4 regions of the Alkalihalobacterium sp. APHAB7 genome follow, and region 1 is predicted to be linked to each of the others. Evidence: riboswitches for the same ligand, from Rfam matches in the RefSeq annotation. Region 1 holds a riboswitch; each other region holds the start of a gene.
The links. A riboswitch is a leader RNA that binds a small molecule or an ion and turns the genes downstream of it on or off. The one in region 1 is predicted to bind cobalamin.
Positions count from the first base shown of each region.

Region 2: another riboswitch for cobalamin. It lies ahead of ACNSTQ_RS08770 (acetyl-CoA hydrolase/transferase family protein); the one in region 1 lies ahead of cobJ (precorrin-3B C(17)-methyltransferase).
Region 3: another riboswitch for cobalamin. It lies ahead of ACNSTQ_RS15195 (GNAT family N-acetyltransferase); the one in region 1 lies ahead of cobJ (precorrin-3B C(17)-methyltransferase).
Region 4: another riboswitch for cobalamin. It lies ahead of ACNSTQ_RS11690 (ABC transporter substrate-binding protein); the one in region 1 lies ahead of cobJ (precorrin-3B C(17)-methyltransferase).

Region 1 is NZ_JBLWFS010000007.1:114,050-116,239, forward strand. It holds gene bioB (biotin synthase BioB) at 1-429, shown strand, start outside; cobalamin riboswitch at 697-885, shown strand; gene cobJ (precorrin-3B C(17)-methyltransferase) at 1,074-2,190, shown strand, end outside.
Region 2 is NZ_JBLWFS010000006.1:172,220-174,409, forward strand. It holds gene ACNSTQ_RS08765 (GNAT family N-acetyltransferase) at 1-356, opposite strand, end outside; cobalamin riboswitch at 521-707, shown strand; gene ACNSTQ_RS08770 (acetyl-CoA hydrolase/transferase family protein) at 860-2,140, shown strand; gene ACNSTQ_RS08775 (hypothetical protein) at 2,157-2,190, shown strand, end outside.
Region 3 is NZ_JBLWFS010000016.1:26,305-28,494, forward strand. It holds cobalamin riboswitch at 473-667, shown strand; gene ACNSTQ_RS15195 (GNAT family N-acetyltransferase) at 853-1,437, shown strand; gene ACNSTQ_RS15200 (hypothetical protein) at 1,982-2,149, opposite strand.
Region 4 is NZ_JBLWFS010000009.1:164,789-166,978, forward strand. It holds gene ACNSTQ_RS11690 (ABC transporter substrate-binding protein) at 1-936, opposite strand, end outside; cobalamin riboswitch at 1,181-1,360, opposite strand; gene ACNSTQ_RS11695 (flavodoxin) at 1,420-1,875, opposite strand.

The DNA of each region.
Region 1 (2,190 bases):
GACCGTGTAAATACGGTTGAAGAAGTAAAGGCAGCAGGTATGTCTCCTTGTTCTGGCTGTATTATCGGGATGGGTGAAACCGATGAGCAAATTGTAGAAATTGCTTATTCGTTACGAGAAATTGATGCTGATTCCATTCCAGTTAACTTTTTACATGCGATTCCAGGAACTCCGTTAGAAAATTACAAACGTACGAAACCGATGAAATCCCTAAAAGTACTTGCGTTGATGCGTTTTATTAACCCTTCAAAAGAAATTCGTGTTTCTGGAGGAAGAGAAGTAAACCTTCGTACATTACAACCGTTAGCATTATTTGCTGCAAACTCTATATTCGTAGGTGACTATTTAACTACGAAAGGTCAAGCAGTAACTGAAGACCATAACATTATTGAAGATTTAGGTTTTGAGATAGAAGAGTGTGCTCTATAATTAATCGACAATTTTAGATATTTTTAAAAATGGCTCTTTTTACAAAGATTGTTGCTTCGTGCTTTTGGACCGTAAGCCAAGCAAATGCTTGGCTCTTCACGCTATGCGTGAAGCTTTTGAAAATAAAATAGCCGTTCAGACAAATGAATTTGTCTTGAAAAGGCTATTTTATCTTCAAAAAACGGTCCAAAAGCAACAAAGTTTACGCAAACAGCCTTAAAAATAGATTGACAAACCTTTATCTTTTCAATTAATCTTTTAATACAATCACATATGTTGGGAAAGGGTAAAGATTTTAACATATTAAAATCTTTAAAAGGGAAGTTCGGTGAAAGTCCGACGCGGTCCCGCCACTGTAATTTGGTTGTAGTCTATTAAGCCACTGTTCTATGAATGGGAAGGAATAGATTGCAATAACCATAAGCCAGGAGACCTGCCTTTTCTAACAACACTGTCTGACCTACGGGAGATAGGGAGGTGTTAGAGAGCGGATTTTCTGTATTTAGTATTCATGCGGATTATTTTATTTAGAAGTTATAAGCATCTCTAACCATTACTCTATGGTTAGGGGTGCTTTTTTATTTCGTGTATTGACTTGGTTTATACCTCTAAAAATTAAATTAACCATTAAAGGAGAGATGTAGATGCAGCGAGGTAAGTTATTAATTATCGGATTTGGTCCTGGTAGTGAACAGCATATGACCTTTAGAGCGAAAGAAGCGATTGTAGAAGCTGATTCCATCATCGGTTATAGTACATACGTTGATTTAATTCGTCCGCTAATTACAACTCAAGAAATTGTCAGAACTGGTATGACAGAAGAAGTGACCCGGGCACAAGAAGCTGTTCGCCAAGCGGAAACAGGAAGAAAAGTTGCCGTCATTTCTAGTGGGGATTCAGGGGTTTATGGTATGGCTGGCCTTGTATATGAAGTTCTCATCCAAAAGGGCTGGCAAGAGGAGACGGGTGTTGAGGTAGAAATTATACCTGGCATATCGGCTATTAATTCCTGTGGTTCGTTATTAGGAGCGCCGATCATGCATGATGCCTGTACAATCAGTTTAAGCGATCATCTAACACCGTGGGAATTAATTAAAAAGCGGGTAGATGCTGCTGCCGAAGCAGATTTCGTTATTGCGTTATACAATCCACGAAGTGGGAAAAGAACAAGACAAATTGTTGAGACACAAAAGATTTTATTAAATTACCGTTCGCCAAAAACACCAGTTGGATTGGTGAAAAGTGCTTACCGAGAAAGAGAACAAATTGTTATTACCGATTTAGAGCATATGTTAGACCATGAAATCGGGATGTTAACCACTGTTATTATCGGAAATAACTCTACGTTCATTTATGACGGAAAAATGATTACTCCAAGAGGGTATCAACGGAAATATACGTTGAATGAGACTGAACAACACCTAAAACCACATGAACGGTTAAAGAAAGCAGCAGAACCGTGGGCACTTCATGGAGGCAAGGAAGATGAAAAAATAACAGCTGACAGACCGCTCAGTTCGCGTATGTTAGCAGAAGAGGCAATTTCAAAGCTAGAAATTAAAACAAAACCTTTAGAAAGTGACCAACAACAAGGTGTCTCTTTTCAACAAGAAGATATTTTTGAGTTTGCGGTTTCACCAGGGATTGCTAATAAAAAAATAACGCCGAAACAATTGGCGACATTGGTGGAAACGGTAGGAGATGAAGCAACACTTGAGTATACCCCGGATCACTTAATCAAAATATCTGTTAAGACATCTA
Region 2 (2,190 bases), on a different contig from region 1:
TTAGAAGCTTCAAGGTTTCTTTTGTTGAACATCTTCTCAATAGCAGAATCCCAGCTTGGATCGTGACCAAAGCCTTCAAACCATTGGAGTCCGAGTCTCTTCGCTTCACCAATGATTTCATTATTAAAAAACGCATCTACTTCTCTAGTAAATGTCTCATTATTTACATTCCCAATAAAAGCAAAACCGTCTAGATTCCCAAACCAAACGAACCCGCTAGTAGGATCGAATCGGTTATCTACAAAAATACGACCGGGATTATTTCCAGCTATTATTGCTTGAATTTCTATATGTTTACCCTTTATCACTAATGGTTGACACTTGGGAAACTCTTCAGATTTCAGTTCATAAATCACTTGTTTCCCCTCCTATAACCCCCGTGTTCTTTACCAAATTATACACGATTTAGCGAGTATTCTTATATATTATCTAAAACGGGATTACAGATTTTTAACATACTATCATTAAAATTACTAATTGTATTTTCTAAAAACGTAGTGTTATAATAAAATCCAACAAACAGAATATTGTGCTTTATGGTACTTGTTGAACAAGTTTAAAAGGGAAGTCGGTGCAAATCCGATGCGGTCCCGCCACTGTAACGAGGAGCATGCGTACGAATTAGTCCACTGTCAATTTAAGATGGGAAGGATGTATACATGTGTTGATTCGAAGCCAGGAGACCTGCCATTAAAGAGCAACACTGTTATTTACCCACGAGGATGGGGAGGTGTTTTGGATGGAAGCTTTGATTGTGATAGCAAAGGATTCGACCTAAAACATACACATTCTCATTAATATATGGGAGTGTGTTTTTTATTTACGTACATAAAAGATGACAATAAGGAGCGAATACTGCATGTTAATGCTATCAACCTATCAAGAAAAAGTAATGAGTGCAAACAAAGCCGTTCAATTAATTGAACCAGGTGATGAGATCATAGCTCCTATCGCTGTCGGGGAACCGCCAGCTTTAATGGAAGCATTAGTAGATTTCGAAGGTCTTGAAAACAATACACTTTATCAAATGCTCTCTCTTCGAAAAGTTGTACCTGTAGCAAAAGATAAACTTAGGATTGTATCCATGTTTTTAAATTCACATGAACGGGAATCTTATGCTAAACAGATGATTGATCTTTTACCTAATCACTTTTCCAACTTGCCAAAGATGTTAAAAACAAGAGTCAAAAATCCAATCATCATCGCTCAAGTGTCACCGATTGATAACGAAGGTTATTTTTCCTTAGGTACAAATTGTGATTATACAGCAACTTTGGTCAACCATGCGAAAGCAATTATCGTTGAAGTGAATGATCATATGCCGAGAACGTATGGTAAAAATCAAATTCATATATCACAAGTTAAGGCCATTGTAGAACACACTTCCCCGTTAGCTGAAACTGGGAAACCGGTCATTTCTGAAAAAGATAAAGCGATCGGACGGAATATTGCTAACTTAATTAAAGATGGTGACACAATCCAAATAGGTTTTGGATCCATACCAAATGCCGTGATGGAGCACTTAAAAGACTTTAGAAACTTGGGTGTTTATACCGAAATGTTCCCTGACAGTTTAGTAGATTTATACGAAAGCGGCGCAATTACAAATCAAAATAAACCTTTTTACAAAGGAATTTCAACTGCTACCTTTGCTTTTGGCAGCAAGAGACTCTACCAGTTCATGCATGAAAACCCTGCCCTATGTATGATTCCAGTTAACGAGTCGAACAGTATTAAGCAAATTGCTCAATTGGAACAGTTTGTAACGATTAACGGTACTGTTGAAGTCGATTTTTTAGGGCAATGTAATTCAGAAGTGGTGAAAGGAAATTATTATTCTTCATCTGGCGGGCAATCTGATTTCGGAAAAGGTGTGACATTATGCAGGGATGGCCGTGGAATTATTTGTTTACATTCGACAACTAAAGACGAGCAAATCTCAAAGATTGTTCCTTACCTACATGATAAATCTGTCGTGACAACCTCTAAAAACGATGTTGACTTTATCGTGACGGAATACGGTGTGGCCCACTTAAGAAATAAAACCATTTCAGAACGTACACAGGCGTTGATTGACATCTCCCACCCTAAATTTCGTGAGGAGCTTACGTTTACAGCTCAGCGTATGGGATATCTTTAAACAAGGAGGTTAGACCATGGAAAATTATACAGAATATTATTTAAATCATT
Region 3 (2,190 bases), on a different contig from region 1:
AGAGAGGCAGTCAACACCTCCCTCATTTTTCTAACTCCTATACTATTCACGAAGATATACTTAAGTTATAATAAAGTTAAAAGTTACCACTTGAGGGGGATTTTTGGTAATTTAATAATTGATATGACGAGAGATTAATGCCAACTCCAAAAAGATGATAGGTGATGACATGTCTTATTTATTTACTATAATAATACCAAGTTTATTATTTTGGTGGCTCTTCTTTTTAGTTCTAGCAAGAATTATGAGTAAAAGTACAACAAACAGTTGGAAGAAAGATTTATTACTGTCATTTATTCAATCTGGACTTCTAATCGCACTACTTCCGCTATTTTCTTATTTTATAGATTTTATTAAGTAGAGAAAAAAGATTAGTAGTACTCCAAACTTCTTCAACCTGCAAGAAAAGATTGAAATATTCTAACGCTAGATATAAGATTACAACATATTGTAAATCTGCTTTAACCAACAACTGCATATTGGAAGTATCGGTGTCGAATACGACTTAATAGGGAATCTGGTGTAAGTCCAGAACTGTCCCCGCAACTGTAAGTGTGGATGAAATGAGATTACCACTGTATAAGTAACGCGTCAGCGGCTTATATGGGAAGGCTCAAAGTAAAAAGAAGCACAAGTCAGGAGACCTGCCTTTAACTTCCAAAAGTTTCAATTTCTTCGGGGGGTGAGAAGATGAGACGGTACAGGCGAATTATATCTTCTTTTCCTTCATAGGGTTAGTACCGTTTAATTTGTAATTACTCTTCCGTCATCGGGAGAGTTTTTTTATTTTCCTATAAGTGTACCGTTTAACTTTTCGATAATACAACTTTCAAAACAAAAAGGAGCTATGTCATGAGTAATAAAATACGGTTCATTTCTGATGTCCATTCTATCAATAAATATATGAGAAACTATCCTTTTCATCCATCATTAAATCGGTTTCGAGAAGCAAAAGAACAACAAGAGGCATTACTAGCAACTCTTGAAAAAGGAAGCCAAATTTGCATTGCTATGGATAAGGAATGGATTGTGGGCTACACCTTAATACTTGATCCGGAAAAAAACGAACGTTGGAGTGTCTTACCCTACATTAAAGTACTTGGAGCAATTGAAGTTGCACCTTCCTATCGAAGCGGAGGGATCGCTAAGAAATTAATTCAGTCCATTTTTGATGATCCACAAATAGAACAATTTATTATTCTATCAATCGAGTATGCTTGGCATTGGGATCTTCCTATGGTCGATGGAAACATTCATTTGTATAAAGCTCTATTAAAACGTTTATTACAAACACAGCAGTTCAATGAAACGGTAACGGACGATCCAGATGTCGCACAATACAAACATAATTTTATGATGGCAAGGTTTGGGAAGGGAGTATCAAGTGATCAAATCAATCAATTTATAAGGCTTGCTAACATGAACTCCATTTACTAATTTAACACGTGAAGGGTAAAAATACTGCAGGTATTGAAGCAAATGACGATAAAGCAATAGAAGAAATGAACAAATTTTTGGTTGGTAAACCACCAAATTAATTACAGGAATGCATAGTAATTCTTCCCGTATATGCGCAGAATGAAAAATTAAGGGAAAAAAAGAAATACGTCTCATTACAGGATATGCCCTGACGGATGATGGGTTGTGGAGAGAACACACGTGGTGCGTCGAGGTAGGTCGAGAGGAAAATATGATTATCGAAACCACCATGTGAGGATTGGTTACTTCGGTTATGTCATGACGGAAGAAGGATCTACCATGTTTTTTTGATCTAGGAAAACTTCACAATCTTCATAATAGAAAAAGGGTAATATAATTTAGATGTGTTGGGTTTAAGTCGAAATAAACCCAACACATAATACTCCATACCCCCAAAACGATATCTTTCCATTTTAGAAAACTGGATTACTCATCTAAATCTAGCAAAACAACACTTTTCAACAGTAATGGTGTAATTTTTGTGACCGTATCCTTACACAGCTTACTTTTTCTCTAGTTCTTCCTCAAAGAAAAAAGTGGCTGGCTGTTCTTTGACCGTGTATGAATATCTTTTCATGTTCTTGACATATTGACTTTTAGAGACGGTTACTGTTTCATCCGTTGCTTTAATTATCACTTGTTCACCATTAGTATACAGATTTTTCTTCATTATATCACCCTCTCTAGATGGATACTTCCATTATAGCTCAA
Region 4 (2,190 bases), on a different contig from region 1:
TAAGCGAGGACCTGGGCGTTCTACAATATTAGCTTCAATATTAAAGACTCTTTCGTTTTTAACCGCTTCTACTTCAGTCCAAGCTGAACGTGCTAATACGTCTTCAACTGCATTCTCCATACCTTCAACATGACCATAAGTTGTAATGATCACATCTGGATTTAGAACAACAGCATCCTCTTCTGTAAACATCGGCCAACCTTCTTGTTCTCCTGCAGCGTTTGTTGCATTAATCATTTCCAGCATCTCATGCATAAACGTTCCTTTTCCGGTTGTATACATATCAGGAGCTGGCCAAATTTCTACCCATACAGTAGCTTTATCAGCATCCTCAATCTCACTTGCTTTTGTTTGTACTTCAGTAATTGTCTCTTGCATTGATGTTATGACATTATTAGCCTCTTCTGACTTTCCAACTGCGTTTCCAATCATTTCAATAGAATCATATAATTGCGCAAAAGAAGAAGCATTATTTACTACAAGTACTTGGACCCCTGCATTACGAATTTGATCTAAACCTTCTGCGTTGTTCATTTCATTCGCTAGTACTAAATCTGGATTTGCAGCGATAATTTTTTCTACATTAAATTCCATTCCACCAATTGTCTCAATATCTTTTACTTCCTCTGGGAAGTCATCATTATCTGTTACCGCAATGACACGATTAAGCGCTTCAAGTGCATAAACAATTTCCGTATTACTTGGAACTAGCGAGATTAATGTTTGTGGCTCTTCTTCGATGACAATCTCAGTTCCTGTTGCATCAGTAATTGTTAACGGAAAAGCCACGGCTTCTCCACTACCTGTCGTTTGCTCTTCTGTTTCTTCCGTCGGTGCTTCTTCTGTTTGTGGCTCTTCTTGGTTATCTGTGCCACATGCTGTTAATAAACCAACAATAAGTAATGAAGCTACTAACCACATATACCATTTTTGCATGTTCTCCAACCCCTTTTAAGTTTGTATTTCTTTTTGTATTCAATGAAAGAATTGCAAGAAAGGAAAGGAAAGTATGTAAAAAAATAAAGCTCTCCTTCAAAGGGAGAGCTTCGGTTTCAGTTTAATAGATCCCCTAGGTAACACTTGGATGCTAAAAACATTCCATTATGTGTCGTTCTCATTAGAACAAGGGGACTCTTTTTCAAGAGTCAGATCTTATCACACTGCTTACCTTTTCCGCGAAGGTTACACAATACTTTAAGGCAGGTCTCCTGACTCGTACAATGATACCTCTTTACCTTCCCATCAAAGATGACAGTGGTTTATTAAAGAGTATTCGTACTTACAGTGGCGCGACCGTGTTGGAATTTCACCAACTTCCCTTTTCACACTCGTGTGAGTGACCTTAAAGCTAACTAACTATTCAATTCATTGAGATACGACTTAATTATACAAAATAATAGATAATTCGTCTATATAAACTTACACACTCGCTTTTAAGTTAACAGCTTGTGCAAACTTTCTACCAAAATCTTTGCACGTTTCTTCTTCACCATCCGGGCCTAGCTCTATTTTAAGCCCCGGCTGTACGATTTGACCATTTCTTTCATCAATCATTGCTTCTAATAAATCTACAGCACCACAAAAGATATCGTATGCTGTATCTCCAGATCCAAAAACTGCAAATTGTTTATTAGTAAAATCCAGCCCAGCCATTTCATCATACAAATCTAAAAATTCATCAGGCAGTTCGCCGTCTCCCCATGTATAAGCACCTAAAATGATGGAATCGAATGCATTTAATTGGTCAAGGTCACAATCAACAACATCTAATTTCGTTACGTTCATATTTTCCTCTTGCAAACCTTCTTCAATTAAATCGGCAATCGCTTCTGTATTTCCTGACATACTAGCATAAACAAGTAGAACCTCACTCATGTTAACATTCCCCTTTCAATCTATTAATTTAAGACTAAATGACTTTTTAAATGATGTCCTTTCATACGAAAGATGCCTTCTCTTTCAACTGCAACTATGTATTCTCCATTTTCAACTTAACAAACAGCAGTAGCTCCTCGGACAGTACTTTTTATCATGTTCATTAACAATTCCTCCATCAATATTAACAATGAAAATCATTTTCATTTATATAATAATTGAAAATGATTTTCATTGTCAACAAGTAAATGTATAAAGCTCATCGAGTAGGAGGAGGTGATTAACCTCCGACCTCTCACACCACCGTACGTACGG